Regions from separate parts of the Rodentibacter sp. genome, predicted to be linked through region 1. Evidence: riboswitches for the same ligand, from Rfam matches in the RefSeq annotation. Region 1 holds a riboswitch; the other holds the start of a gene.
What was found. Region 1 has a riboswitch for thiamine pyrophosphate ahead of ACO59Y_RS07290 (ABC transporter substrate-binding protein). Riboswitches for the same ligand answer to the same signal wherever they lie in the genome.
Positions count from the first base shown of each region.

Region 2: it holds a riboswitch for thiamine pyrophosphate, as region 1 does, so the genes downstream of both, thiB (thiamine ABC transporter substrate binding subunit) here and ACO59Y_RS07290 (ABC transporter substrate-binding protein) in region 1, are expected to answer to the same signal.

Region 1 covers NZ_DBHLAM010000051.1:5,479-23,372, forward strand. The annotation lists gene rfaC (lipopolysaccharide heptosyltransferase RfaC) at 1-414, shown strand, start outside; gene hslO (Hsp33 family molecular chaperone HslO) at 570-1,448, shown strand; gene ACO59Y_RS07220 (hypothetical protein) at 1,478-1,675, shown strand; gene ACO59Y_RS07225 (23S rRNA (adenine(2030)-N(6))-methyltransferase RlmJ) at 1,662-2,507, opposite strand; gene ACO59Y_RS07230 (penicillin-binding protein 1A) at 2,704-5,328, opposite strand; gene ACO59Y_RS07235 (competence protein ComA) at 5,427-6,260, shown strand; gene ACO59Y_RS07240 (PilN domain-containing protein) at 6,247-6,765, shown strand; gene ACO59Y_RS07245 (hypothetical protein) at 6,762-7,277, shown strand; gene ACO59Y_RS07250 (pilus assembly protein PilP) at 7,280-7,675, shown strand; gene ACO59Y_RS07255 (type IV pilus secretin PilQ) at 7,696-9,069, shown strand; gene ACO59Y_RS07260 (amidophosphoribosyltransferase) at 9,084-9,770, shown strand; gene nfuA (Fe-S biogenesis protein NfuA) at 9,871-10,455, shown strand; gene asnC (transcriptional regulator AsnC) at 10,520-10,972, opposite strand; gene asnA (aspartate--ammonia ligase) at 11,130-12,122, shown strand; gene ACO59Y_RS07280 (sodium-dependent transporter) at 12,360-13,874, shown strand; gene ACO59Y_RS07285 (methionine/alanine import family NSS transporter small subunit) at 13,876-13,971, shown strand; gene ACO59Y_RS07290 (ABC transporter substrate-binding protein) at 14,116-15,168, opposite strand; TPP riboswitch at 15,260-15,361, opposite strand; gene ACO59Y_RS07295 (DMT family transporter) at 15,659-16,132, opposite strand; gene ACO59Y_RS07300 (cation efflux transmembrane domain-containing protein) at 16,302-16,913, opposite strand; gene ACO59Y_RS07305 (MerR family transcriptional regulator) at 16,979-17,389, shown strand; gene ACO59Y_RS07310 (hypothetical protein) at 17,548-17,646, opposite strand; gene ACO59Y_RS07315 (class I adenylate cyclase) at 17,893-17,894, shown strand, end outside.
Region 2 covers NZ_DBHLAM010000031.1:14,100-27,918, forward strand. The annotation lists gene ACO59Y_RS04695 (2-hydroxyacid dehydrogenase) at 1-902, shown strand, start outside; gene trxA (thioredoxin TrxA) at 1,021-1,344, shown strand; gene bioB (biotin synthase BioB) at 1,547-2,560, opposite strand; gene thiQ (thiamine ABC transporter ATP-binding protein) at 2,569-3,198, opposite strand; gene thiP (thiamine/thiamine pyrophosphate ABC transporter permease ThiP) at 3,191-4,795, opposite strand; gene thiB (thiamine ABC transporter substrate binding subunit) at 4,802-5,800, opposite strand; TPP riboswitch at 5,831-5,929, opposite strand; gene grxD (Grx4 family monothiol glutaredoxin) at 6,044-6,370, opposite strand; gene ompA (porin OmpA) at 6,624-7,721, opposite strand; gene ydiJ (D-2-hydroxyglutarate dehydrogenase YdiJ) at 8,107-11,202, shown strand; gene ACO59Y_RS04740 (MFS transporter) at 11,341-12,504, shown strand; gene pgi (glucose-6-phosphate isomerase) at 12,546-13,819, opposite strand, start outside.

The DNA of each region.
Region 1 (17,894 bases):
GGTACAACGCGGGAAGACAAGTGCTGGCCGGAAAGCGAATGGCAAAAATTAATTGAAAAGATGCGCGCCGTTCCCTTGCAAATTCGTTTGCCTTGGGGGAATAAGAAGGAAAAAGCGCGTGCTGAACGTTTGGCGCGCGGAAGAGAATATGTGCGGGTATTGCCGCGTTTATCTTTAACCGAATTAGCTAGCCAAATTGCCGCCTCCAATGCGGTGCTCTCGGTGGACACCGGCTTAGCTCATTTAACCGCAGCGCTAAGTAAGCCGAATATTACGCTTTACGGTGCGACGGATCCTAAGTTGGTCGGCACTTATGGCAAGCATCAATGGCATTTGAATGCATCAAAAATGGCGGAAATTTCAGCAGAACAGGTTTTTGCTAAAATTGAAGCATTGCGAGAAAGTTTATTTTAAACGTATCAATTTCATATGATTGATTGGTTTTTATCAAAAAAATCGTCCCCATTATACTGAATATGCTAGAAATGCATTGGCAAAATTTAATCGAAATCCCGGTTTCCTCGGTTTCATTGACGTGCTTTTAGTCCACTTATCATTAGGAATAACAAATGAATTACACACAAGACAACGATAAACTTTACCGCTATCTCTTTCAAAATCGTGCCGTGCGCGGCGAATGGGTACGTTTAAACCAAAGTTTTACGGATACTTTAAATACGCATCATTACCCACAAGCGGTACAGAATTTGCTCGGCGAAATGATGGTGGCGACTGCGTTATTAACCGCCACGTTGAAATTTGAAGGCAATATTACCGTGCAGATTCAAGGTGATGGCCCGCTCCGTTTGGCTTTAGTTAACGCTAACGATCGGCAACAAATTCGCGCCTTGGCGCGCATTGAAGGCGAACTTGCACCGAATATTGGTTTGCACGAAATGGTTGGCAAAGGCGTATTGGTGATAACGATTGCGCCAAAAGAAGGCGAACGTTACCAAGGCGTAATTGGTTTGGATAAACCGACGATCGGCGAATGTTTAGAAGATTATTTCGCCCGTTCCGAACAGTTACAAACTCAACTGATTATTCGCACCGGCGAATACGAAGGCAAACCTGTGGCGGCGGGAATGTTGCTACAAATTATGCCGGACGGCGAAGGCTCGCCGAGCGATTTTGAACATTTGGCGACACTCGCGGCAACCGCGAAAAACGAAGAATTATTTGGCTTGAGCGCGGAAGAAATGCTTTATCGTTTATATCACGAAGAGCGTGTAGAAGTGTATCCGCCGCAAGATGTCCAATTCTTCTGCGGTTGTTCGGCGGAACGTTCCGGTGCAGCGCTGTTATTAATTTCTGATGCGGAAATCGAAGAGATTTTGCAAGAACACAAAGGCAGTATCGATATGCAATGCGAATGTTGTGGCACCCACTACTTCTTCAATAAAGACGCGATTGAGAAATTAAAAGCGGCAACGCAGGCGGAAGCTTAACTAATAAAATCCCGATTTTTATCGGGATTTTGTTTTTTTATGGAAGTAGAAATCAGCACCGCATTGAAGCGGTCATTTCCACTTTATGTGGCAGAACAATTGCAATGAAAAGGCGAGCCACCTTAAAAGAAAATCGGGCGGAGCCGTATGTAGTCGTGAACTCTCAAATCAGCACCGCATTGAAGCCTGTCGTTTCGTTTTATTTTCCACCGGTTATTCCGGTGTAATCCATTCCACCGTCCAGCTGCCGGTACCTTCCGGCACTAATGTTTTCACCAAATAAGGCAATATTGCTTTCATTTGGTTTTCTAACGTCCAAGGCGGATTAATTACTGCCATGCCACTGGCGGTCATGCCGCGTTGATCGCTGTCCGGACGCACGGCAAGTTCAATTTTCAGAATTTTACGTATGCCGCTGGCTTGCAAGCCTTTAAAAATACGTTTGGTTTGTTGACGTAAAACCACCGGATACCAAATGGCATAAGTGCCGGTAGCAAAGCGTTTGTAGCCTTCTTCCGCCGCTTTCACGACCAAATCGTAGTCTTCCTTAAGTTCATACGGCGGATCGATTAGCACCAAGCCACGGCGTTCCTTCGGCGGAAGCGTGGCTTTCAGCTGTTGGAAGCCGTTATCGCATTTCACGCTGACGTTTTTAAACTCTTTGAAATTATTACGCAGCAGCGGAAAATCACGCGGGTGCAATTCGGTTAGTAAGGCGCGATCTTGCGGGCGTAATAATTGTGCGGCGATCAGCGGCGAACCCGCGTAATAACGAAGCGTCTTAGCGCCAAAATTTAAGTTTTTAATTAAATCAACATAGCGACTTATTTCTTGTGGTAAATCTGTTCGTTCCCATAATCGCCCGATACCTTCTTTGTATTCGCCGGTTTTTTCCGCCTCGTCGGAAGATAGCTGATAACGTCCCACGCCGGCATGCGTATCGAGATAATAAAAGCCTTTGTCTTTCAGTTTGAGGTTTTCCAAGATCAGCATCAATACGATGTGCTTTAGTACATCGGCATGGTTGCCGGCGTGGAAAGAATGACGATAGCTTAACATTATTGCTCCTTAACTAAAAAAGTGTGATGAAAACAACCACACTTTCGGGATGATGAAATTATGTCGCTGTTACGCAAGGCTGAAATGACCTCACAAAATAGCACCGCATTGAAGCGACCTCCAATGCGGTGCTATTTGTGAGTCGAACTTAAATCCACTCCAATGGTTTTGTGCATTGCGGCATCATACCGGATGATTAGAATAATTCTTCCGGTTGCGCTGCCGGGGTAGCGTCTTGCGTTTTACCGGTGCCGCCGTTTAAGCGTTGTTGCAATTCGGAGGGAACATAATAACCGCGTTCTTGCATTTCCGCTGCATAGGTGCGTTTTGGTTCGCTGCCAACGATAAAGTATTCTTTGCGTCCGCCGTATTCGGAAAGTAAGCCGGAGTTGCTGTCGATGGTTTTTTCTATGATGTTTGGCGGTAAATTTAATTTACGTTCCGGCAAATCCGCCAACGCCACTTTCATATAAGATACCCAAGCAGGCATAGCGGTTTTCGCACCGGCTTCGCCACGTCCTAATACGCGTTTGTTATCGTCAAATCCCACATAAGTCGTTGTCACTAGATTCGCCCCGAATCCGGCATACCACGCCACTTTGGAATTATTGGTGGTTCCGGTTTTACCGCCAACATCGCTACGCTGTTTGATGTCTTTAGCGATGCGCCAACTGGTTCCTCTCCAAGTTAAACCTTGCTCGCCATAAATCGCCGTATTTAATGCGCTACGAATTAAGAAAGCCAATTCGCCGCTAATTACTCGAGGCGCGTATTCCACTTTTGATGAAGCGTCTTTGGCGCTAGCCATTAAGTCGATCGAGCCGTCGTTTAATGCACTGTTTTGCGTTTGTAATTCAGGTAAATCCGGCACGTTTTCCGGTTGCACGTCGCCTTCTTCCGTATCTGTGTTGGTATTGCCTTGCGCCGCTTTTAAATCCTCGGGCTTGGCCACTTCGGCAATATTTTGGAAACCGTCGATTTTATCTTTGGTCTCGCCATAAATGACGGGAATATTGTCACAGCTAATACAGGCGATTTTCGGATTTGCCACGAATAAATCTTTGCCTGTGTTATCTTGGATTTTCTCAATGATGTAAGGATCGATCAAAAAACCGCCGTTATCGAATACTGCATAAGCGCGCGCCATTTCAAGCGGGGTAAAGGACGCTGCCCCGAGCGCTAAGGCTTCGCTAGCGAAATATTGCTCGCGTTTGAAACCGAAGCGTTGTAAGAAATCGGCGGTAAAGCTGATACCCGCGGTTTGTAGCGCGCGAATCGCAATCATATTTTTCGATTGGCCTAAACCGACGCGTAAACGCATCGGGCCATCGTAACGATCCGGTGAATTTTTGGGGTTCCACACCGGTTGTCCCGGCTTGGCGATGGAAATCGGACTGTCTTGCAACACGCTGGAAAGGGTTAGGCCTTTTTCTAATGCCGCCGCATAAATAAACGGTTTAATGGAAGAACCCACTTGTACTAAGGATTGGGTTGCGCGATTAAATTTGCTTTGTTCAAAACTAAAACCGCCGACCAAGGCTTCGATCGCACCGTTATCTGAATTTAGCGAAACCAATGCGGAGTTAGCCGCCGGAATTTGCCCTAGCACCCATTCGCCGTTGTCGCGTTGTCGAAGCCAAATTTGTTCGCCGATTTTCACCGGATTGGCGCGACCCGTCCAACGCATTGCTGCGGAAGAAAGCATCATTTTTTCACCGGAGGCAAGTAATAATTCTGCGCCGTTTTTGCTAAGGCTTAATACGGCCGCTGGAATGAAGGGCTCGGAATTCGGTAATTTTTTCAAAAAGGCAATGATACGTTCGTTATCCCAAACCGCTTCGTTTTTTTGCCATAAAGGTGCACCGCCGCGATAACCATGACGCATATCGTAATCGATTAAGTTATTGCGTACCGCTTTTTGCGCTTGTTCTTGGTCTTTGGAGAGGATGGTGGTAAACACCTTATAGCCGCGGGTGTAAGCTTCTTCTTCGCCGAATCGTTTTACCATTTCTTGGCGCACCATTTCCGTAACGTAATCCGCTCGAAAATCAAATTTGGCGCCGTGGTAACTCGCTACAATCGGTTCTTTAATTGCCGCATCGTATTCGTCTTTAGTGATGTATTTTTCATCCAACATACGCGCTAATACTACGTTGCGACGTTCTTCCGCACGTTTCGGTGAATATAACGGATTCATCGTGGAAGGCGCTTTCGGCAGGCCGGCGATAATTGCCATTTCGGATAAGGTCAGCTCATCTAAGGATTTGCCGAAATAGGTTTGCGCTGCTGCTGCAACGCCGTAAGAACGATAACCCAAGAAGATTTTATTTAGATAAAGTTCCAAAATTTCTTGTTTACTGAGAGTATTTTCAATTTCAATGGCCAGCACCGCTTCGCGCGCTTTGCGAATAATGGTTTTTTCCGGCGTTAAGAAGAAGTTGCGGGCTAATTGCTGGGTAATCGTACTCGCTCCCTGCGATGCCCCACCGTTAGTTACCGCCACCCATAATGCGCGAGCGATACCTACCGGATCTAAACCGTGATGATCATAAAAACGGCTATCTTCCGTTGCTAAAAAAGCCTCCAGCAAGCGTTGTGGGACGTTTTCCAACTTCACCGGAATGCGGCGCTGTTCGCCCACTTCGCCGATAAGTTTGCCGTCCGCCGTATAAATTTGCATCGGCTGTTGCAATTCCACAGTTTTTAAACTTTCCACCGAAGGTAAGGCCGATTTAAGGTGAATGTAAAGTATGCCGCCGGCTACTAATCCTAAAATACACAGGGTTAATAGACTGCTTAATATTAATTTTGCGATCCGCATCGTAAAATTCTCTCTTGCTTGATGATTTATCTTGGAGTCATAACTATATTCGGTCGCTAAGTATAAAAGATTCACCGCCTAAATAATAGGAAAAGCATATGCTGATGCCTTATAAAAAACGGCAAGTAATTCAAATTGGCGTGTACCGACAACACGAACGATTCCAGGTCGTTTGGCTCAATCCTCAAAAACTAGTTCAATTTCTTTCTTTTTCTATTGAAGAAACGAACCTCTATGCCAAATTGACGGCACGTTTAACGGCAGATTTTCCGCAAATACGCATACAGCTTAGAGTGGTTGGCTGCATTTCACCGCATTTGACTTGGTCTAAAACGCTGATTTTGCCGCATTCGTTAAGCGTACAAGAATGCGAGCGACAATGTCAGTTTGTCTTGCAAAAAGAATTGCCTATCGCGTTAAACGAACTTTGGTTCGATTATCGGGCAAAGCCTCTGAAACAAGGTTTTCGTTTAGATATTCACGCTGTTCGCCGCCAAACGGCAATGGATTTTCAATGCGATTATGACAAATTGCCTCTTCAGGTTTTAGATCTCATGCCGCACGCGATTTTACGTGCGTTTCATTTCGTTTTGAGTGAGCGATGTGAAAATTCGCTTTATTTGTATCAAGACGTGCAACATTGTTTTGCCCTTATGGAAGCCGCTCATCAGCCGCAAATGTTACAAGCAACGGGAAATTTGATTACGCTTTTCGAACAATTTTGTCGGCGTTTTGAGTCAAAGATTGAACGGGTTTACTTTTATCGAACGGTTGATTGTGAACCAATCGATCTGCCTGCTGATTGGAATCAAGTGACAACCGACGCGCCTTTTATTGCCTTAGGAAATTGCCTTTGGCAAACAACGGAGCCGCAACAAAATATATCGCAAGGCAGTGCGCATTTAACAGAGAATAGGGATGAACGGGATTAATTTATTGCCTTGGCGGTTGGAAAAATATCAAAGGGCATTAATCACTTTTCTGATTAAGTTATGTGTCGTTTTCAGCACCGCATTGACCGCCTATGCGACGCTATATTGGTTTCACCAGCAACAACAGACCGAATTAAATGCACGCTTGCAAACTCTCGAACAACAAAAAAATCGCTTAGCCGAAACCGCCGGACAAGTTATGCAGATTAAGCAAACAATACAAAGTTTTACCGAATTGCAAGCCATTGCGCCCGAGAGCGTAACGCAAATTCTGTCCTTGTTGCCGCAATTTCCTTTCCGACAAGGTGAATTGGAGAGCTTTAATTTGAACGAAGATCTTGTTCAATTAAAGGGATTTTGTTTAGAACAAGACGAATTTGAACGATTACACGAATTTTTAAGTGCGCATTTCATTTCGGTGAAGCTCATTCAATTTAAACCGGAGCAAGGACGTTTGGCATTTGAGTTTGAGCTTTCCTCAACCATAAAATCGGGTGATCGATGAAAAAGTTTATCAAATATCGTTTGCCGACAGTGGAAAAATGGTTGGCGTTGCCGAAACGCTATCATTGGAGTTTGTTTGCAATTTGCCTAGGTGCGATCAATTTTCCCGTTATTTGGGAAAACTGGCAAAGCCATCAACGGCTGCAGTCTATTGGGCAAGAGATGACACAACAGACGGCAGAACTCGCTCACCAAGAAAAATTACTTATCGCGTTAAAACAACATTCCGATCGAAATGAGTTATCGCCGCAATTAACCAAGCGGATTGTGGCATTAGATCAACAAATTCACGGTTTGTTGAGTGAGGAAATCGAATTGACCGAGTATCAATGGGATTTTTCGTCTCATCCGGTGTTACAGCTTCAGTTGGTGGGGAGATTTCAAGAGTTACACGATTTTGTTGCCGCGCTTTCCGAACAGAATGCGTTAGCATTCGCTCAACTGGAAATGCAAAAAACGGAACGCGGACAGGTGCAAAGCCAAGTGATTTTACAATTAAAACGAGAGGAATAAGCGTGCGGAAATTTCACTATTTTTTTACGGCGATTTTAGGATTGTGTTCCTACTTGCCGGGACAAGCGGCCGATCCTTTTGATCGTACTCAGCGACAAAGTGAACTTCAGTCGGAAACGAGAATATCAACACGCACGGCAAAATGCTCTTTCAACGAGCCTGTTTTTGCCGTTGAAACTGCGTTTGATCAACTGAAATTGGTGGGTGTAGTGATGTATAAACAAGTGCCCGAGGCCTTGTTTTTAGATGATCGCCAGCAATTAATTATTGCTAAGCAAGGGCATCGGTTAGGGCGGGAAAGTTACCTGTTGCAACAAATCGGTAAAAACGGGGTGCGGCTGCTTCGTCCGAAAGCGGGACAATGCGAGCAAACCGAATCTTTAGATGTACGATTTTAGGAGTATCTATGATAAATCGGTTGAAAAAATACGGTCTGCTTTTGTTGAGTTTTTGCTGTTTGAAGGTTGCTGCCGAGTTCAAAGAAAATCAAGTGTTTTCCATTCGTTTGAAACAAGCCCCGATGGTGGCAAGCTTGCAAGAGTTGGCGCTGGTGCAAGGGACGAATTTAGTGGTGGATGACGAACTGGAGGGATCGCTTTCTTTGCAATTGGACAATGTGGATCTTGATCGCGTGTTGCGTTCTGTGGCGAGAATGAAAGGTTTGTCGTTGCGTGTGGAAGATGACATTTATTATTTGGGCAAACGTTCCGAGCAGGAAGCCTTTGCCGCACCGATGAATGCGGTGCCACCGGCGTTAGTCGGCGAATCCGTTGACGCGTTGAAAGAATCGGAATCCAATTTGGTCAGCCGTACGATAAAACTGCATTTCGCCAAAGCGTCGGAAGTAATGAAATCCCTTACTACGGGTAGCGGCTCGTTGTTATCGCCGGCGGGTTCGATTGCCTTTGATGATCGTAGTAACTTATTGATTATTCAAGATGAAGCGAAATCCGTCAAAAATATGGCGAAACTGATCGCAGAGCTTGATAAACCTATTGAACAAATCGCCATTGAGGCGCGTATCGTGACAATTACCGATGAGAGTTTGAAGGAATTAGGCGTGCGTTGGGGAATCTTTGCACCAACGGAAAACGCTTATCGCGTGGGCGGGAGTTTAGAGGCGGCCGGTTTTACGAATTTAACGGAAAATTTAAATGTGAATTTTGCCGCAAATACCACACCGGCCGGTTCGATAGCGCTGCAAGTGGCCAAGATTAACGGACGCTTATTAGACTTGGAACTGACTGCATTGGAGCGTGAAAACAACGTGGAAATTATTGCCAGCCCACGTTTACTAACGACTAATAAGAAAAGCGCAAGCATCAAACAAGGGACGGAAATTCCTTATGTGGTCACCAACGGTAAAAATGACACACAATCTGTCGAATTCCGTGAAGCGGTGCTGGGATTGGAAGTAACGCCGCATATTTCCAAAGATAACAATATTTTATTGGATTTATTGGTCAGTCAAAATTCACCTGGCAATCGCGTTTCTTATGGGCAGCAAAATAATGAAGTGGTGTCCATCGACAAGCAAGAAATTAACACCCAAGTATTTGCTAAAGATGGCGAAACGATCGTATTGGGTGGCGTGTTCCATGACACGATTAGTAAAGGTGTGGATAAAGTGCCGGTGTTGGGGGATATTCCGCTGGTAAAACGATTGTTCAGTAAAGAAAGCGAACGCCATCAAAAACGTGAGTTAGTGATTTTTGTGACGCCGCATATTTTGAAACAAGGGGAAACGTTGGATTCCTTAAAACAGAAAACGAGAGGCAAGCAAGGGCGGTAACAGTGCGGTTGGATTTGAGCAAATTTTTTCATTTTAGTTGCGTGCTATGTCAATCCGCTTTAAAACAAGGAGCAAACGGCATTTGTTCGAGCTGTCAGCGAAAGATGAAACGCTACATTTATTGCGGCGGTTGCGGTGCACCTTTGCAATATTTTGCTTGCCATTGTGGAAATTGTCGACAGCTGGAACCGGCTTGGGATCGAATGGTGGTTATCGGACATTATGCGGAGCCGCTTTCGTATTTGATTCATCGGTTTAAATTTCGAAAACAATTTTGGCTTGATCGCACATTGGCGCGTTTGTTGTTGCTTGCTGCTTATGATGCCAGACGCAGCCACGGCTTAACCTTTCCGCAAGCCATTATTCCCGTGCCTCTATATCATTTTCGTCAATGGCAACGCGGTTACAATCAAGCGGAGCTACTGGCGAAAATATTAAGTCGATGGCTTGAAGTTCCTTGTTTATCCCATATCGTTAAGCGGGTAAAACATACGCATACCCAGCGAGGATTGACCGCGCATGCACGCCGGCGAAATTTGAAAAACGCTTTCGTTGTAGATTTTTCCGTGGGGTTTCCTTATGAATCGGTGGCTCTGGTAGATGACGTAATTACCACCGGTTCCACTTTAAATGAAATTGCCAAACAACTGCGTCAATTAGGTGTAAAAGAAATTCAGGTATGGGGACTAGCGCATGCTTAGCTCACGTTATCAGTAACGGCAATCCTAATAAATGAGTGGAAAAAATGCTGCAGTAGGCGTATCATCGCTGACAAATTTTCTCAAGTATTAAGGAACGTTTATGGAACAGATTGCTATTTCGGAAGCGGCGCAAGCGCATTTTCGCAAATTGTTAAGTACTCAAGAAGAGGGCACTAATATTCGTATTTTTGTGGTTAATCCCGGTACGCCGAATGCGGAGTGCGGCGTATCTTATTGCCCACCGAATGCGGTAGAGGAAAGCGATATTGAAATGAAATACGACAATTTTTCCGCCTTTGTCGATGAAGTCAGTTTACCATTCTTAGAGGAAGCGGAAATTGATTATGTCACGGAGGAATTGGGTGCTCAATTAACACTTAAAGCGCCGAATGCCAAAATGCGTAAAGTGGCGGATGATGCACCGTTAATTGAACGCGTAGAATATGTCATTCAAACTCAAATCAATCCGCAGCTTGCCAGTCACGGCGGACGTATTACCTTAATTGAGATCACCGAGGATGGCTACGCGATTTTACAATTTGGCGGTGGCTGTAACGGTTGCTCGATGGTGGATGTCACCTTAAAAGACGGGGTAGAAAAACAATTGATTAGTTTATTCCCGAACGAATTGAAAGGTGCAAAAGACGTAACGGAACATCAGCGCGGAGAGCATTCTTATTATTAACCTTCCATTTCCGTTTAATTAATATGAACAGGGGCGTATTTACGCCCCTAATCATTTTTGGCAATCATGGCTTTATGTCCCGCAAAATCGGATTTTGCATTGAAATTAATGTTTCGGTGGACTGAATCTCATCAATTAGTTGAATCTTGGTTGCTAGTACGGCGTGCAATTCCGCAATGGTATGCGTCATTACTTTAATGAAAATCGAATAGTTTCCCGTGGTATAGTAAGCCTCAACCACTTCATCAAAAGTCTCCAATTGTTTAATCACTTTCTCATAATCTTTCGCGCTTTTCAAAATAATACCGATGAAACAGCACACATCGTAGCCGAGTTTACGTTCATCAATAATCACTTTGGTGCCTTCAATAATGCCGGATTGACGCATTTTTTCTACACGCACATGAATAGTGCCGGGGCTGACGCCGAAGTTTTTTGCCATTTCGGCATAGGGAGTGCGGGCGTCTTTGGTGAGAACGCGGAGGATTTGTTGATCCAAATTGTCAATATTGTGCATGAAATAACTCCTTTTAAAGATTATCTAATTTTTTACCATCTATTTAAATAATATTCAATATTAATCAACAGGTAAATAAAATACTTGAGCTATATGTTCATTTTGTTAAATAATACCTAATGAAATTTACTTCTTTTTTAAAAAATAGGCGGAAAATATGAAAAAAACATTTATTTTGCAACAACAAGAAATCAGTTTTGTGAAGAACACTTTCACCCAAAACTTAATTGAACAACTTGGTATTATCGAAGTGCAAGGCCCAATTTTGAGTCAGGTGGGCAATGGGATGCAAGACAATCTGTCAGGTGTCGAGAAAGCGGTTCAAGTTAACGTAAAACAAATCCCCAATGCGGTGTTCGAAGTGGTTCACTCTTTAGCGAAATGGAAACGACATACTCTCGCCCGTTTTCATTTTAAAGAAGGCGAAGGCTTATTTGTGCATATGAAAGCGTTGCGCCCTGACGAAGATTCATTGGATCAGACGCATTCCGTCTATGTGGATCAATGGGACTGGGAAAAAGTGATTCCGGAAGGTCGCCGTAATTTCGCCTATTTAAAAGAAACCGTAAATTCTATTTATCGTGCGATGCGTTTGACCGAATTAGCGGTGGAAGCACGTTTCGATATTCCGGCGATTTTGCCGAAACATATCACGTTTGTGCACAGTGAAGATTTAGTGAAACGTTATCCGAATTTAACCAGCAAAGAACGTGAAAATGCCATTTGTAAAGAATATGGCGCCGTGTTCTTGATCGGTATCGGCGGTAAATTATCCGACGGTAAACCGCACGACGGTCGTGCACCGGATTATGATGACTGGACCACGGAATCAGAAAACGGCTATAAAGGTTTGAACGGCGATATTTTGGTGTGGAATCCGGATTTAGAGAAAGCCTTCGAGCTTTCCTCTATGGGGATCCGCGTGGATGAATCCGCCCTTCGTTTGCAAGTCGGCTTAACCGGAGATGAGGAACGTTTGAAAATGGATTGGCACCAAGAATTACTGGCCGGCAAATTGCCGTTAACTATCGGCGGCGGTATTGGTCAATCCCGTATGGCGATGTTCTTACTTCGTAAAAAACATATCGGTGAAGTACAATCCAGTGTTTGGCCGAAAGAAATGCTGGAACAATATCAGCATATTCTTTAATTTCTTCAAGCATTGCAAAGTGTTGTAATACGCCGTGCATTGCTTGGCTCCAATGCGGTGCTGTTGGAGCACTTCATAGTCGCAGTGGCGACGGATCGGAACTAACGTTATTCGGTAAACCCAAGCGGAATGGGCAAGCCGAATAACGTTTTAGCTTTGAGATATCGTCAATTTTATTGACTCACTTTAAGATTTCATTATAGTTGAGTCCTTTTTATTTTTAACAGGAACAATTTTATGGCGCAATCCGCTCCGAAACGTGAGACCTTCTCCGGTCGTAATGCGTTTATTTTAGCCGCCATTGGCTCAGCCGTTGGGTTGGGTAACATTTGGCGTTTTCCTTACACCACCTATGAAAACGGCGGTGGTGCATTCATTATCCCTTACCTTATCGCGTTATTAACCGCGGGGATTCCGCTTTTATTTTTAGATTACGCAATCGGCCATCGTCACCGCGGTGGTGCACCGCTTTCTTATCGTCGCTTCAGCCCGCATTTCGAAGTGTTTGGTTGGTGGCAAGTGATGGTCAACGTGATTATCGGCTTGTACTATGCGGTCGTATTAGGTTGGGCGGCAAGCTATACTTATTTTTCCATCAACAGCGCATGGGGTGATAAACCGATCGACTTCTTTATTGGTGAATTCTTGAAAATGGGCGATATTGCTAACGGTGTAAGCTTTGATTTTGTCGGTATGGTGACCGGCCCGTTAATCGCGGTGTGGGTAGTTGCTTTGGGCGTATTGTCTTTAGGCATCCAAAAAGGGATCGCGAAATCCTCCGCCATTTTAATGCCTGTATTGGTGATTATGTTCGTTGCTTTGGTGATTTATTCATTATTCCTACCGGGCGCAGCGAAAGGCTTAGATGCGTTATTTACCCCGGATTGGTCAAAACTTTCCAGTCCTAGCGTGTGGATTGCGGCATACGGTCAAATTTTCTTCTCGCTGTCCATTTGCTTCGGCATTATGGTGACCTACGCTTCTTATTTGAAGAAAGAATCGGATCTCACCGGCAGTGGCTTAGTGGTAGGCTTTGCGAACAGTAGCTTTGAAGTATTAGCCGGTATCGGCGTGTTTGCCGCATTGGGCTTTATCGCAACGGCTCAAGGGCAAGAAGTGAGCGAAGTGGCAAAAGGCGGCATCGGTTTGGCTTTCTTCGCCTTCCCGACCATCATTAACAAAGCGCCTTTCGGCGAAGTGTTAGGCGTGTTGTTCTTCGGTTCTTTAACTTTTGCGGCATTAACTTCTTTCATCTCCGTTATCGAAGTCATCATCTCGGCGATTCAAGACAAACTCCGTATTCGTCGTGCAAAAGTGACCTTCATCGTGGGTGTACCGATGATGTTGGTTTCGGTAATTTTATTCGGTACCACCACCGGCTTACCGATGTTAGATGTATTCGATAAATTCGTGAACTATTTCGGTATTGTTGCTGTGGCATTTGTGTCATTAATTGCGATTGTGGCGAACGAAAAATTAGGTTTATTGGGCGATCACTTAAACGAAACCTCTTCTTTTAAAGTCGGCTTCTTCTGGCGTTTATGTATCGTTCTTACCACCGGCATTTTGGCGTTTATGCTGTTTAGCGAAGGCGCGAAAGTGTTTGCCGAAGGTTACGAAGGCTACCCGAGTTGGTTCGTAAATATCTTTGGCTGGGGGATGGCCGTAAGCTTGCTCGTGGTGGCGTTTATTCTTTCCCGTTTAAAATGGAAAAGCGAAACCAAATTAACCCTAGAAGCCAAAGGAGAATAATATGAGTACCAGTGCAATTATTATGATGATCGTCGCCCTTGGCGTAATCTGGGGTGGGTTGATTTACGCCTTACTGCGTTTGCCGAAAGAAAATTAAACGAAACGAGATAGGACCGCACTTCAATGCGGTCCTATTTTGTTTTTCCAATATTTCCCGAAAGCCGGCTCAATTCCGTTTGCTGCGAAAATTCTGGTGCGCCATTTGTGAGCTTTCGCCATTATTTTAACTTTATATCTTATTTTAGTTATTTTCTCCTCTTACTGCCTCAACCCAACGTTCAATTAACCGCTTACTTTCTACATCGGCGCCGAAGCGGATGAAGTCAATGTCCAATAAATTGAGTTTGGTCGGATCACTGGCTTTAGGGGAGGCTTTGGCGTGAATATTGGTTGGGATTTGGTAAGAATCGGATTCCCGCCATGGGATTTCTTGCGCTTCGGTGTCGAGGACGAAATCCACAAAATGTTTAGCGTTTTCAAGATTGCGTGCGCCTTTGATGATACTGACTGCGCCCAATGTGTAGCCGACACCTTCGCAAGGCAAAATGCCTTTTACCGGTGCGCCTTTGTCTTTTTCACGCACATAGCTGTGCATAAAGGATATGTCAACAGCCACTTCACCGGTGGCTAAATTACCGGTTGCCAATCCGCTTTTGGAATATTGCGCCACATTGGTATTGAGTTTTTTCAAGTAATCAAAGGCTTTTTCTTCACCCCAAAGTTGAACCAGTGTGGTGAGTAATGAATAGCCGGTGCCGGAAACGCGCGGATCGGCGTATTGGATTAGGTTTTTGAATTCGGGCTTGAGTAAGTCGGTAAAGCATTTGGGTTCAGGAATATTCAGCTGTTTTAATTTCTCCGTGTTCACACCGATGGCGACTTCCATCAAATAAATGATTGAGGTGTAATCACCCCGTTCGTCCATTAATTTTTTAAATTGCGGCATGATGTCTTTTTGTAATGGGGAACGATAGGAGGCGAGTAAGCCTTGATCGGCAGCTTGTAAGTGAGGTTCAAAGGTACCGCCAAACCAGACGTCTGCCTGCGGGTTGTCTTTTTCCGCTTTGATTTTGCCAAGTACGGCGCCGGTGCTGTTGCGTACAAATTTCGCATCGACCTTATATTTTTCGGCAAAACGTTGGGTGACTTTTTCACATGTGACATTTTGCACGCTGCAATAAATGGTCAGTTTGCCTTCCGCCCGGGCACCTTGTGTATAAAAAAGCATTGGGAGCAGGCAAAATGCGGCCGTTTTTAATGATGTTTTTGAGCGATTTTTAGAAAGCTTGGACATTGATTTAATCCTTAGTGAGATCAGATTGAAAAACAATACCGGCTAACAGCTAAACGGGGGAAAACGGCTTGAAATAAGCCTTGGAAAAGCAGAGTGAAGTGCATTAGTTTCCTACGTCAGTGCTAACTGTATCAGGTTCACGGGTATTTCTCAGCTCGATTGTTTGCGCAACCGAGCACCCCGACTAACGGGCGTTACTATAGGCGTTTGTTACGGATTTGTAAACGGATAAGACGAGTTTGAGAGACATTTTGATGCATCTAAGAGCAGCCAAAAGATAAAGGAAATTGGATCCTCCGCAGAGCACCGCATTGAAGCCTTATTTTATGCACAGGTTTCTTTCCAACAGCGGAAGCGATAATACTTTTAAGCAAAGAGGGCATAATTTCTATGCCGCATCGTCAGTTGAATTGGAAAGCGCGATCTCAAACGGGAAATATTGCGATTGTATTGGTGCCTAGGCGGCTTCTGTTTTGGCAAATCGATCGCTTTAACTTTTCAGCAACGCGATGACTTTATCGCCGAAGAAATAGAATATCAGGCCAAAGGCGACAATCGTCAAACCGATAAGTTTGACAAGGTTTATTTCACGCACCGGCATACCGATTAAGCCAAAGTGATCGATCGTGGCGGCGGAAAGCAGTTGACCGATAATAATAAAAAATAGCATGGCGGTAATGCCGAGTTTGGGTGCTAATAAAACGGTGCTGAATACCACGCCTGCACCGAGTACGCCGCCCAGCAATTTCCACCAAGGCTGCCGCGGAATCTCACTCAATCCGTCCCATAAATCTGTTTTAAACAGCGCGATAATAAATAACAAAATGGTGCCGACGGCAAAAGAAATGAAGGTCGCGACGAGCGGTTCGCCGCCCACCGCTTTAGCCAATTGCGTATTAATAGCAGATTGCGACGCCAATGCGGTGCCCGCCGCCAAAGCAAGCAGAAGATAAACAAAAAACATTAAGCCTCCGAAAAAGGCGGCATTATAGTGTTTTTCCGCCCGACGTCCAATGACAAAAAAACTTGAAAGATTACACTGTGCGTCGTTTTAACAGAGAACGGTGACCATCGCCAACAGCACCGCATTGAAACAGGCGCCAATGCGGTGCTGTTGGCGACAAACGCAGTTTTTAGTTCACTTTCAATTCACTTTGGGCTTGATGGATTACTGCCACGGCCCCACTTATGTTTAATTCACCGATCACGGTTGCCACGAGTAAATCGGGTAAGTTGGATTGGGTAAAATACACTGCACCTGCCGCAGCAATAACCAATAAATTACCAATCGCATCGTTACGCGAACAAATCCATACGCCGCGCATATTACTATCACCTTCGCGGTATTTGTAAAGTAATAAGGCGGAAATGACGTTTGCGACCAAGGCAAGTATGCCGATTAAGCTCATTTTATGATAACTTGGCAAACTGCCTAGCCACCATAAATACGCACTTGAGCCTAGCACCCATACACCAAAAATTGCCATCGTGTAGCCTTTGAGTAAAGACGCTTTTGCACGTACTGATAACGCCATTGAAAGCACAAACAAGCTAATTCCATAATTGCTAGCGTCGCCTAGAAAATCCAACGAATCCGCCAATAACGAGGCAGAGTCGGCGTTTACGCCACTGATGATTTCTACCAAAAACATTCCAAAGTTAATGGCAAATACCGTCCATAAAATATAGCGATAACGTTGTGAAACAGCTGTTTCACAATGATGAGAAGAGCAACAATCTTTCATTTTTTCTCCTTATTCATTAAGATGAATGCACTTTAAACCCTGTACTAACAACAAGGTCAAAGAAAATGAAAAATTATTTACAAATTAAAAACCTTTGCGAACAAACCCACTCCACACCGGAAACCATACGGTTTTATGAAAAAATTGGTTTACTTCCTGCTCCCATTCGAGCGGCAAACGGCTATCGTCTTTATACGCAAGATACCGTTGTTTTACTTAATTTTATTAAAGCTTGCCGTGAACTTGGTTTCAGTGTGGAAGAAACCGCTCGTTTTACTGAGCTTTATCAACAACAAAAAGGCGAATGCGTCCCTGTTAATATGTTGGTGCAAAAGCATTATCAAGATATACAAGAAAAAATTGCTAAATTGCAAGAAATTGAACGTTTTCTCTTCCCTTTAATGCAATGTGAAAAAAATGATGTTACCGAATGCGAAGCCTTAAAAGGCATTTCAACACGCGCAGAACAACATTAAAAAATCGCTTTATTTTGTGCTTAACATAGGATTTATTTTTTTCCAAAGTTATCAATACAAACCACTTTTTATTCAATTATTTGTTATGGATTATTGTCGAGTTTTTATAAAAAAGTGATTTTTACTACCTTGTTTGGAATTCTCGGTGATGAGCTACGTTAACACCGAGAGCGAACGGATAAAGTCAGAACTAAACAGAAAAAAAGCGTGATTTGCATAGCATTCAATGCGGTGCTGTTGGCGAACTTGGTGGAAATCAGCAGTGCTAAGGGGCACAACATCATCGGCGTGCAGAAAGTGGCGAATACCTAACCGAAAGTGCTGGATTTGGTCGACAGGCTCGCGCGGAAATCGGCGCAGAAGAAATCAGCGTAATAAAATCAATTGTTCAAAATAGGGCGCAGGATATCGCAAATCGCGCACGGATTGGGGCGTCGTGCTTTGCTTTTGCGCCCGCAAGTGGTAGAGTAACGCCAATTTTTTCCATCCGATAAGGATGTTGCTT
Region 2 (13,819 bases), on a different contig from region 1:
TTATGTTGAACGAAAGTACCGCGCGTTTGGCGGAACATTGCGAAGTAGTGTGCATTTTCGTGAATGACGATGGCAGCCGAAAAGTATTGGAAAAACTGGCTGCTCTCGGCGTAAAAATTATCGCCTTACGCTGCGCCGGTTTTAACAACGTCGATTTAAAAGCGGCGCAGGATCTCGGTATTCAAGTGGTACGTGTCCCCGCTTATTCGCCGGAAGCGGTAGCAGAACATACAGTCGGTTTAATGATGACGTTAAACCGCCGTATTCACCGCGCCTATCAACGTACCCGCGAAGCCAATTTCTCTCTTGAAGGGCTAATCGGTTTCAATATGCACGGCCGCACCGTGGGGGTAATTGGAACAGGCAAAATTGGCATTACGGTAATGCGAATTTTGAAGGGATTTGGCATGCATATTTTGGCTTATGATCCATTCAAAAATCCGCAAGCGGAAGAGCTTGGCGCCAATTATGTAGAATTGGACGAGCTTTATGCCAAATCGCACGTGATCACGTTGCACTGTCCCGCCACACCAGAAAACTATCATTTGTTGAACCGTGAAGCTTTCGCCAAAATGCGCGACGGCGTAATGATCATTAACACCAGCCGTGGATCATTAATTGATACACCGGCTGCTATCGATGCCTTAAAACAACGCAAAATCGGCGCACTCGGCATGGACGTTTATGAAAACGAACGGGATTTATTCTTCGAAGACAAATCAAACGAAGTGATTCAAGATGACGTATTCCGTCGTTTGTCTTCATGCCATAACGTGTTATTAACCGGTCACCAAGCCTTTTTAACGGAGGAAGCCCTGACCAGCATCGCCGATGTTACACTTTCCAACATTTATAAACTCAAATCCGGCAAACCTTGCGAAAATGTCGTTTTAGCCTCTTAGTTTTAAGCGATTAAATTAATAACTGTACTTTAAAAAAGCGCGTGCTATTCTGAGCACGCTTACAATTCAGCAAATTGCCCAAATAGGGTGCAATATTTACTAACAAAGGAAATAAAAAATGAGCCAAGTACTACATACCACAGACGCAACCTTTGAAGCGGACGTATTAAAATCCGATCTTCCGGTATTAGTTGATTTCTGGGCGCCATGGTGCGGCCCTTGCAAAATGATTGCGCCGGTCTTAGACGAGCTTGCTCCAGCATTTGACGGCAAAGCGAAAATCGTGAAAATTAACGTGGATGAAAACCAAGGCGTGGCCGCACAGTACGGCGTGCGTAGCATTCCGACGTTACTTTTAGTGAAAAACGGCCAAGTAGTGGGAACACAAGTAGGCGCGTTACCAAAAGGTCAATTAGCCGCTTTCATTAATCAACATCTTTAATGTTATCCTAAAAAAACCTCTTATCTTAATAAGAGGTTTTTTCTTTCTCGGATCGTCTGATTTCTTCCACCGAAAGGACTTTCAATGCGGTGCTAATAAGCGACCTCGCTGCCGCCAAGGAAAATAAATCAAAACGGTGAATATCAAAGCTTCAATGCGGTGCTATTCGACGACCTCATTAAAGCATTTATTTTCGTCTTTTCTAACGTTTAATCGTTTTTCGATTTTCTTCCGTTTCCGGTTCAAGATCGAGTTTTGCCATTAACAGCTGATCACCATCTTCTTCCGGATTGCCTGTGACGAGTAGTTTGTCACCATAGAAAATAGAATTCGCCCCTGCCATAAAGCACATTGCCTGCATTTCTTCACTCATACCTTGGCGACCGGCAGACAAGCGTACATAACTTTTCGGCATGGTGATACGTGCCACAGCGATAGTGCGTACGAATTCCGTCCAATCTAATTCCGCCGCGTCAGCCAACGGCGTACCTTCAATTTTGACTAATTGGTTAATCGGCACGGATTCCGGTTGCGGATCCAAATTAGCGAGACTAGCAATCAGCCCGGCACGTTCTTTGCGGGTTTCATTCATGCCCACAATTCCACCGCAACAGACTTTCAAGCCCGCTTTGCGCACTTTACCGAGCGTGCTGATGCGGTCGTCGAAACGGCGTGTGCCGATGACTTCGTCGTAATGTTCCGGTGCAGTGTCGATGTTATGGTTGTAATAATCCAAACCGGCATCTTTTAATTCTTCCGCCATGCCGTCTTGCAATAAACCAAAAGTGCCACAAGTTTCCATACCAAGATCTTTCACCGCTTTAATGATTTCCGTCACTTTGGCGATGTCTTTTGGCTTCGGTCCGCGCCACGCTGCCCCCATGCAAAAGCGCCCCGCGCCACGCTCTTTAGCGATTTTTGCTTTGGCGACAATTTCCTCCACATCCAATAATTGCTGATTTTGTACGCCTGTTTGATAACGCGCCGACTGTGGGCAATAGCCGCAATCCTCCGGACAACCGCCGGTTTTAATCGACATCAGCGTAGAAAGTTGAATCGCTTGCGGATTAAAATATTCGCGGTGAACTTGCGCCGCGCGATAGATAAGCTCCAAAAATGGCGTTTCAAACAATGCTTCAATTTTGCAAACCGACCAATATTCGATGGAAGGATGTGGCGTAATGCTGTTTAGCTGTAAAGGTTGTGCGATAGTCATAATTATTCCTATAAATTTTGTCCTTGATGAATCCGAATAATGCGATCAATATGCCCTTCAAGTTCCTGCGGCTGATGAGTAACAAGCAGTAAGGTTAACATTTTTTCAACACATAACTGGTCGATCAACTGCAACATTTCGGCACGTAATTGCGGATGGAGCGCGGAAAAAGGTTCGTCAAGCAATAAAATGGGCTTATCGCGCAACAAACAACGCGCCAATGCAACCCGTTGTTTTTGCCCGCCGGAAAGAACGCCCGGTTTTTGGGCTAAAAAATCTTGTAAATTGACTGCTTCCGCTGCCTGTTCTATCTGACTTTTTTCCTGTGCGTTCAATGATAAATTCGGTTTTAACCCCAACGCGATATTTTGCATCACGGTTAAATGCGTAAACAAATTATTTTCTTGAAATAACATCGAAACCGGCCGTTCATAAGGCGCACTACGAGTGTGATTTTCACTGTTGAGCCAAATTTCGCCTGCATCAGCATAGGTAAAACCGGCGATAAGATTTAATAAGGTGCTTTTTCCGGCTCCGCTTTCGCCGATAACGGCAACTTTTTCTTGAGCATATACGTGCAAATCAAAGCACATTGGCATTTTTTGATAAGCGAAACGCAGCTGTTTTAACTTAATCATAACGTCCTTTATAGCGTTCGATAAACATAAATAACCCGACACATAAACTTAATAAAATCAATGCGGTAATTGCGGCTTCTTGACTGCGATATTGGCCGATTTGTTGATAAAGCAAATGAGGCAGGGAAGTAAAATCCGGACTACCGAACAATGCGATCGCGGTAAAATCGCCCAACGAAAGCGTGCTCGCTAGTGCCAGAGCATAATTTAGCGGCGCTTTTAATAACGGATATTCAATTAATTTAAAGCGTTGCCAGCCTTTTAAATTAAGCGACAAACATAATTTTTCATAATATTGCATCGCTTGTGTCATCGGCGCATTCAAAATTCGGATCACAAAGGGCATTGCGGTTAAGGCGTTACAAATCACCACAACCAAAAATAAATGAATATTGGTGAAATCGATTCCCTGTAAAAGCAAAAATAATCCTACAGCTAAAATGAGAGTCGGAACAGCTAAAATCGTCATTCCGCCACTTTGAATTAAGCTAGCAAGAATGGGGAAATGCAGCCATTGCAACTGACGAGATAACAGCAACAGGGCAAAAGAAAACAACACAGCCAGTGCGCCCGAACTCGGTGCTATGGCAAGAGAATAACCCAAAGCTTTCCATAGTTGCGGATCTTGCAAAAAACTCGACCAATGTGGCGCACTCAATCCTTCAATTACAATATGCAGTAGTGGCGTGAAAATAAAACAACAGCCGATGAACACAATAATGACATTCAAATTTAGCACCGCATTGGAAGAGTTAAAGTGCCGGGTGTAATGCTGTGAGGGCATTGTTTCCGGCGGTTCAGCGAAAAATTGCGACAAACCGAACAATACAACGCAGAAGGCAAATTGAATCAGTGCGAAAGCTGCCGCTTTCGGAAAATCAAATTCAAAGAGAATCGCTTGATAAATCGCCACTTCCAATGTGCTGTTTTGCGGCCCACCACCAAGAGAAAGTACAATGGTAAAGCTGGTGAAACACAGCATAAAAATCAATGTAAAAGCCGGAATAAGCTGATTTTTCAAATATGGCCATTCAATTAAACGGAAAAATTGCCAACCGCGGATATTTAACTGTGCCGCCAATTGGTGTTGTTCGAAAGGAATGGCTTGCAACGCTTGTTCAGTCATTCTGGCAGCAAGAGGAATATTAAAGAAAAGATGAGCGAGTAAAATTCCGCTCAAACCATAAATCGATGGTTTCCAGTCAATTCCACAAAATTGAACAAACCGGCTTAACCAACCGGAGGAACCATAAATGCCGAGCAAACCGAAAATGGTTAATAATGCCGGCAAAACAAAAGTTAGCGAAAGAAGTTGCCGGATCAGCGCTTTTGCGGGAAAAGAGTGGTAAAAAAATGCGCGACCGAATAGCACACCAATTGATACGGAAAGCAGTGCAGACAAAAAAGCCTGTAGGAAACTGAACGCAATAATTTGATGCAAATAATCGTCTTGTTTGAAAGCCGTCCATGAATAACTGCCGCCTACGGAAAACACCGCCGACAAAGACGAAACATAAAGAAAGAGAATGAAAAAAATAACCGCACTTCCACCAAGATAATGGCGCGGACGGAAATGCGGATGAGAAAGCAACAGCATCATCAATTAGTTGGCAAGGGCTTTTTGCCACTCATTAATCCAAGTTTTGAGCTGTTCGCCGCTTACTTTTGAAGTATCTAACACCGGCGTATTTAGAGTTTGACGTTTCAACGCATCGATATGACTTTCAATCGGCGTATCAATCACCGGCAACATTACGTTATTTTTCGCGATATCTGCTTGGGCTTGTGGCGAAAGCAAATAGTCAAGAAAATAATCAGCGCAAACATTATTACGATTAGCAACTTTCGCCGCCACTTCGATTTGTAATACACCACCTTCGGTAAAATCCGTTGCCGCATAATTTTCTTTTTGTTCGGCCAAAAGATGATAAAGCGGCGAAGTATTGGTGCTCAATACCAAATCAGCCTCGCCTTTCAAAAAGGCGCCGTAGGCTTCTGTCCAACCTTTTGTGACGGTGACCGTATGTTCGGATAAGTTTTTCCAGATATTTTGCGCTTCCGCTTGCGGGTAAAGCGCATTCACCCAAAGCAATAAACCGCGCCCAATACTGCTGGTGCGTGGATCTTGATAAAGTACTTTTAAATCTTTGCGTTCCACTAGTTCTTTTAAGCTTTTTGGTGGATTAGCAAGTTTATTTTTATCGTAAATAAACGCGTATTCAGCGAAATCAAAAGGTAGGAAAATACGGTCTTCCCATTTTAACGGCAGGACCAACTTGGACAAATCCGCTTCATTGGGTTCAAATATCGCCAATTTTTTCGCTTCATCGATTTGATGGTGATCTAAACCCAACACTAAATCAGCTTTAATTTTTTTGCCTTCTAGACGCACACGGTTAAAAAGCGTGCCGTTGTTATCGAACGCGACGTAAGTTAGCTGACATTGAGGGAATTGTTGCTCAAACCCGGCTTTGACTTTTGGACCAGCACTCCAATCGGCACTGAAAGAATCATAAGTATAAACGGTGAGCGGTTTAGGAACGGCTTGCACAAATACGCTTGTAGCCAAAAGTATGAAGAGTATCGGAAACGTTTTTTTCATTGTACTGTCCTTACAAAATGCGAAACAGCTTAATGAAAAGAATTAGTTTCCTACGCCAGCATTATCTGTTTCAGGTTCACGGGTATTTCTCAGCCAATCGTAACGGTATTGGCACCCCGACTAATGGGCCGAAAGTTTATAAAAACTGACTCAAATATACAAGCACTTTTGTGTGAAACCGTTCGTCTGCTCACGAATTTTGGGTAAAACAAAACCCGCTTTGAGCGGGTTTTATTTGATAAATTAAGCTTGGTGTTTTGCTGCCGTTTCGCTTAATAAAGTTTGTAATTCGCCAGCTTGATACATTTCTAAAATAATATCGCAACCACCAATTAATTCCCCATCAACCCATAATTGGGGAAAAGTTGGCCAATTTGCGTAGGCGGGCAATTCCGCACGAATGTCAGGATGCTGAAGAATATCCACATAACCAAAAGGTACTTTGCAGTTCATTAGAGCTTCGACCGCACGCGCAGAAAACCCGCAAGAAGGCAATTTCGGCGATCCTTTCATATAAATTAAAATCGGATTTTCGCTAATTTGTTTTTTAATTTTATCTAAAGTTTCCATAATGTTTCCCATGAATAAAACATGGTGCGCATTGTAGCACAAGTAATAAACAGAGCAAGATAAAGCCAGAGTAATAATGTCAGATTTATATTTTCCGTCACGGTATAGAAATGTAAATAAACTTCCAATGCGGTGCTGATTTAGAGCGCTAAAGCTTCCTTTTTAAATATACCGTAAAAGACAAAAAAAAAGACCTAAACCAAAGTTTAGGTCTTTCTCCATTTAATCCGCTAAAGGAAACTAAATTAAACTATTATTTAGTACCATTAACTGCGATTTCAACACGACGATCCGGTGCTAAACAAGCGATAAGCGCTTTACGACCTTTAACCGCGTCACAAGTTGCACCAGTAACTGGGTTCGCTTTACCGTAACCAGTTGCAGAGATATTTTGCGCAGCCACACCTTTAGATACTAAGTAGTTAGCTACGGTATCTGCACGACGTTGTGAAAGTTTTAAGTTAGATGCATCAGAACCGATACGGTCAGTGTAACCAGCCACAGCAACTTTAGAGTTGTTGATTTGTGCGATTTCACCGTAAATACCATCTAAAGTAGTTTTAGCTTCTGGTTTTAAGTTTGCTTTACCGAAAGCAAAAGTTACGTCAGAGTTTAAGTTGAAAGTTTTACTTACAACTTCAGGTGCAACAACTGGCGCAGCACCTTGACCGAAACGGTAAGATAAACCAGCGTTGATAGAACCGATCCATGGGTTATAATCTACAGAGCTATCAGCAGTGTCTTGAGTGCGTAATTTACCTACACGAGTTAACCATTGATATTCAACACGCAATGCTAACTCTGGTAATGAAGGCAATGCGTATTCGAAACCAGCCGCGAATAAACCGGAAGTACGTAAACTATGACGACCTTCGGCATGATCACGATTACCGTTGTCATAAAATTTGTAGTCAGAGCGAACTAATGCAACACCGGCTTTACCGTAAAAATCCAAACCATCTAAGCTAGAAACTAAACCACCAAGGTTGTAGCTACCTTTTAAGCTTAAGTGAGCACCATGGTTAGTATGTTTAAATGAAGTTAAATTATTACGAGTATATTTAACACGACCAAAGTCATCGTAACCTAATTCAGTCGCTAAACCGAAGTTATCACGATTTAAAATTTGGTAACCGCCGAATACACCGTAAGTGAATGAGTTACGGTGATAACCTGTACCAAAATCTAGGCTATTTGCGTTATAATCATCGGTATTTGATTTGATACCATCGTGGAAAGAAGCTTGACCAGCTTTAAAACCCGCATAGAAAGTATTTTCTTGCGGAGCTGCTTGAGCTACAGAAGCTGCGGCTAAACCGGCAACTACTAATGCGATTGCAGTTTTTTTCATTTTGATGTCCTCTATTTAGTTAGTCATCGATTGGTAAGTAAGAAAAGTTTCCTCGTTTATTGTGAACTTTTTCATAAAGTTACGCACTAAACGTTTGCTTAACTAGGGTTTTGAATTTGCCCTATTCATCCTTTTGACAAATTCAATTCCTTTGTATCGCCAAAGGAACGTTCAAAAGTACCGTCATTATGCTACAAAAATCCCAAAGGTCAAAGTTTTTTTGCCTCCTCTGGCTATTTTATAATCAAATAATACATAATATAAACGATTATTCAGTATTTTTTCACACATTTACTTTGATTCTTTTTTCTTAAAATCGACATTGTCCGTCGCTTCATATATCATTTTTTCTCATTATTTCTACTAAATTCTTGTGAGTAATATCATGCTACCCCGTCTTTCCAACGTTCCGCAATCGGACGCAACCGTTCAACATTATCTCAATGAACTTAAAAAACAGCATTTTGAAGGCGATATCGCCACGAGTTATGCCGATCGCTTAAGTCTTGCTACCGATAACAGCGTGTATCAACAACTACCGCAAGCGATTTTGTTCCCCAAAAATGTGGCGGATGTAGTGCGCTTAAGTAAGCTGGCGAATCGTCCGGAATTTCAATCGCTCACCTTTACCCCGCGTGGCGGCGGCACCGGCACCAACGGACAATCGATTAATAACAACATTATTGTCGATTTGTCACGTCATATGACAACGATTTTAGAACTCAACAAAGAAGAACGTTGGGTACGTGTACAAGCCGGCGTAGTGAAAGACCAACTCAACCAATTTTTAAAGCCACACGGTCTATTCTTTGCACCGGAACTTTCCACCAGTAACCGGGCCACCTTAGGCGGAATGATTAATACCGATGCGTCCGGCCAAGGCTCATTACAATATGGCAAAACCTCCAATCATGTATTGGGCCTACGCTCGGTGTTAATGAACGGTGATATTTTGGATACCTGTGCACTTGATTCCTCTGACGTTTTAGAAAACATTGACGCGCTTGACTTAAATCAAAGCAGCAAAAAACTTCATCAAGAAATCGCGCAACGTTGCCAAAAAAAACGCGCCGCCATTATTAATGATTTACCGCAACTCAACCGCTTTCTCACCGGTTACGATCTCAAAAATGTCTTCAACGAAGACGAAAGCGAATTTAATCTCACACGCATTCTTACCGGCTCCGAAGGCTCCCTTGCTTTTATTTGCGAAGCCAAGCTCAATCTTTTGCCGATTCCGCAATATCGTACGCTAATTAACATTAAATACAGTTCCTTCGATGCGGCGTTACGCAACGCGCCATTTATGGTGAAAGCCAATGCGTTGTCTGTCGAAACGATTGACTCAAAGGTGCTTAACCTCGCCAAACAAGACATTATTTGGCACTCTGTCAACGAACTTTTAACCGAAGATGAAAGCAATCCGATTTTAGGCCTTAACATTGTGGAATACGCCGGCAACAATAAAGAAAAAATCGAACGCCAAGTGAACACACTTTGCCGTGCGCTGGATGAAAAAATCACACAACGGCAAGATTTGATTATCGGCTATCAAGTTTGTTCCGATTTGCCGTCTATCGAACGTATTTACGCCATGCGCAAAAAAGCCGTGGGCTTACTCGGCAACGCCAAAGGTGCGGCCAAACCGATTCCATTCGTGGAAGACACTTGCGTACCACCGCAGCATCTGGCCGATTACATCAGCGAATTTCGCGCCCTACTAGATAGCCACAATTTACAATATGGAATGTTCGGCCACGTCGATGCAGGCGTGTTGCACGTGCGCCCGGCACTGGATTTATGTGATAAAGAACAAGTCAAACTATTCAAACATATTTCCGATAAGGTAGCCGAACTCACCGCTAAATACGGCGGTTTGCTGTGGGGCGAACACGGCAAAGGCATGCGTTCACATTATGGCGAAAAATTCTTCACGCCGGAATTGTGGCATGAACTGCGCTACATCAAAACCTTGTTTGATCCGAACAATCGCCTTAATCCGGGCAAAATCTGTACGCCATTAAATTCTCAAGAGGCGCTTTATTCAATTCTTTCGCCGATGCGCGCCGATAACGATCGCCAAATTCCGATTCAAATACGCGACGAATTTAAAGGTGCGATGAATTGTAACGGCAACGGTTTGTGCTTTAACCTCGATCAGCACAGCATTATGTGTCCCTCCATGAAAGTGAGTAAAAACCGCGTCTTTTCACCCAAAGGACGAGCAGCAATGATTCGCGAATGGTTACGTTTGCTGGCAAATGAAAATGTGTCACCGGAACGGTTAGCGTTCCAAAAAACGGAAATCACACTTAGCACATTGGTCGAACGAATTCGCAACAGCGTACAAAAATGGCGTGGCGAATACGATTTTTCTCACGAAGTCAAAGCCGCAATGGACACCTGTCTCGCCTGCAAAGCCTGCGCCAGCCAATGTCCGATTAAAATCGACGTGCCGAGTTTTCGCGCCAAATTCTTCCATTTTTATCACAGCCGCTATTTGCGTCCGGCAAAAGATCACATCGTGGCAAATTTAGAAATCGCGGCACCTTATATGGCGAAACAGGCAAAATTTTTCAATTATTTTACCAAGCTGAAAGCGACCCAAACCGTTGTGGAAAAAATCCTCGGGATGACGGATTTGCCTTTACTTTCGCAACCAAATTTACAACAACAACTGGTGGAAATCGGCTATCAAGACCAATCTCTTGAGGAATTAGAAGGTCTCAATGCGGTGCTCAAACAAGACATGATTTTCATCGTGCAAGATCCTTACACCTCTTACTACGACGCTAAAGTGGTACGTGATTTCATCGCGCTTACCCAAAAACTCGGTTTCAAACCTATCGTGCTACCGTTTAAACCGAACGGCAAAGCGATGCACATCAAAGGTTTCTTAACACGTTTCAGCAAAACCGCCGCAACCCAAGCGGAATTTCTCAACCGCGTGGCGAAATTGGGTTTACCGCTCGTCGGCGTGGATCCTGCCATCGTGTTGTCTTATCGTGATGAATATAAAGAAGCGCTACAAGAAAAACGTGGCAATTTTCACGTGTTAACTGCGCACGAATGGCTTACCCAACAATTGCAAGATACGGCCCTGCTTGAGCGCTTAAAAAATGCGCTAAAAACCGACCGTGCTTTTGAATGGTATTTATTCCCGCATTGCACGGAATCCGCATGTATGCCAAACAGCCCGAAAGAATGGCAACAAATTTTCACCCGATTCGGGCAACAATTAACGGTAGAAAAAGTCGGCTGCTGCGGTATGGCGGGCGTATTCGGTCATGAAGTGCAAAACCAAACCATGAGCCGTGATATTTACGATCTTTCCTGGAGCAAAAAATTGCACGGAAAAGACCCGCGCTTTTGCCTCGCGACCGGCTATTCTTGCCGCAGTCAAGTAAAACGTTATGAACAAGTAACGTTAAAACATCCGGTGCAAGCATTGTTAGAAGTTTTATCTTCAGCCGAACGGTAACGCTGAACGGCTCAAATAGCACCGCATTGGAGCCCCGTCGCACAAGCCTCCAATGCGGTGCTATTTTGCCCTCTCGTGTAAGCTTCCCATTGGGCGAGCCCAATGTAAATAAAACCAAATAATCTAATTACCGTTATTATGATAAAAAACAAAACACCTCAAAATCTCATCGCTTTCAATTTCCTTTTGATCGCCTTTCTCACCGGCATCGCCTCCGCTTTCCAAACGCCGACATTGAGTTTATTTCTGTCGCAAGAAATTAACGCTTCACCATTTTTCGTCGGATTGTTTTACTCTGCCAATGCGATCATCGGCATTATCTTAAGTCAGATTTTGGCGAAATATTCCGATCGTCATGATGATCGCCGTAAAATCATGATTTATTGTTGCCTTATCGCTGTTGCCGGCTGCCTGCTATTCGCTTATAACCGCAATTATTACGTCTTGATTTTGCTCGGCACCACCTTGCTCGGTTTGGGTTCGGCGTCGAATCCACAATCTTTCGCCCTCGCGCGCGAATATGCGGAAAGCAACGGTAAAGAAGCAGTAATGTTCACCACCATTATGCGCACCCAAATATCGTTGGCCTGGATTGTGGGGCCGCCGCTATCGTTTTTTATCGCCTTAAACTGGGGGTTCGATTATATGTATCTGGTGGCCGGCTCGGCATTTTTGTTATGTGCCGGGGTGAGTCGTTTATTGCCGAAAGTCTCGCCTCAACGCGCGGCGCAAAAATTGCAAGTCTTGGCCAATACAGCGCCGCGCCAAAGCGTGATTTATTTGTTCATCGCCAATTTGTTATTGTGGACGTGCAACAGTATGTATTTGATTAATATGCCGTTATTTGTGATTAATGAATTGCATCTAGACAAAGAATTGGCCGGCACATTGATGGGAACAGCAGCGGGACTTGAAATCCCGGTGATGATTATTGCGGGTTATTTAACCCAATATTTCGGCAAAAAATCACTCATGTTGTTGGCGATATTCGCCGGCTTCATCTTTTATATAGGCATGCTCTTCGCCACACAAACTTGGCAATTGCTGATTTTACAAGGCTTCAATGCGGTGCTCATCGGCATTGTCGCCACTATCGGTATGCTGTATTTCCAAGATTTAATGCCGAATCAGATGGGTAGCGCCACCACGCTATTTAGCAACGCCGCCAAGGCAAGTTGGATTATCGGCGGCCCGATTGCCGGTGCAATTGCGGAAATCTGGCATTATCATTCAGTGTTTTATCTGGCGGTAGTGCTGATTTTAGTCAGCATCGGCTGTTTAAATCAGGTGAAATCGGTATAAAAAAATACGGTCGTATTGACCGTATTTTTTTGTTTAGCCCTTTAACGCCAGGCTTTGAATTGATTAATCAAGCCATTGGTTGAGCTGTCGTGGCTTTCCACTTTTTCGTCGTTCACCAATTCAGGCAGAATTCGGTTGGCAAGTTGTTTACCTAGTTCCACGCCCCATTGATCGAAGCTATAAATGTTGAACAACACGCCTTGTACGAAAATTTTATGTTCGTACATGGCAATCAATGCGCCCAAACTGAATGGAGTAATTTTTTGCAACAAAATGGAATTGGTCGGTTTATTACCGGTGAATACTTTAAATGGCACAATCTCTTCCACTTCCGTCAGCGTTTTGCCCGCTTTCAAAAATTCTGCTTCCACTTGTTCTTTGCTTTTGCCGAACGCCAACGCTTCCGTTTGCGCGAAGAAGTTGGACAGCAATTTGTTGTGATGATCGGACAACGGATTATGGCTTTGTGCCGGCGCGATAAAATCACAAGGAATCAATGTGGTGCCTTGATGGATCAATTGATAGAACGCGTGCTGACCGTTCGTGCCCGGCTCACCCCAAATAATCGGGCCGGTTTGGTAGTTGTCGATCACTTTGCCGTCGCGTCCTACATATTTTCCGTTAGATTCCATATTGCCTTGTTGGAAATAGGCGGCAAAACGGTGTAAATATTGGTCGTACGGTAAAATCGCTTCCGTTTGTGCGCCCAAGAAGTTGGTGTTCCACAAGCCCACTAAAGCCAGCGTGGTCGGAATATTTTGTTCCAATGGCGCATGGCGGAAATGTTTGTCCATTTCGTGCGCACCGCTTAATAAGGCTTCAAAGTTTTCAAAACCGATAGAAAGGGCAATAGATAAACCGATAGCCGACCATAAAGAATAACGACCGCCGACCCAATCCCAGAAACCGAACATATTGTTGGTATCGATACCGAATTTTTCCACTTCTTTCGCGTTGGTTGAAAGCGCTGCAAAGTGTTTTGCCACGTGTTTTTCATCTTTTGCCGTTGCTAAGAACCAATCACGTGCGGAATTAGCGTTAGTCATGGTTTCTTGCGTAGTAAATGTTTTGGAGGCAACCAACACAAGGGTGGTTTCCGGATTAACTTTCTTCAAAGTTTCCGCAATGTGAGTGCCGTCCACGTTAGACACAAAGTGCATGGTTAAATGATTTTTATACGGGCGCAACGCTTCGGTTACCATGTAAGGCCCAAGATCAGAACCGCCGATACCGATATTGATCACATCGGTAATGGCTTTGCCGGTATAACCTTTCCATTCACCGGAAATCACACGCTCACAAAAAGATTTCATTT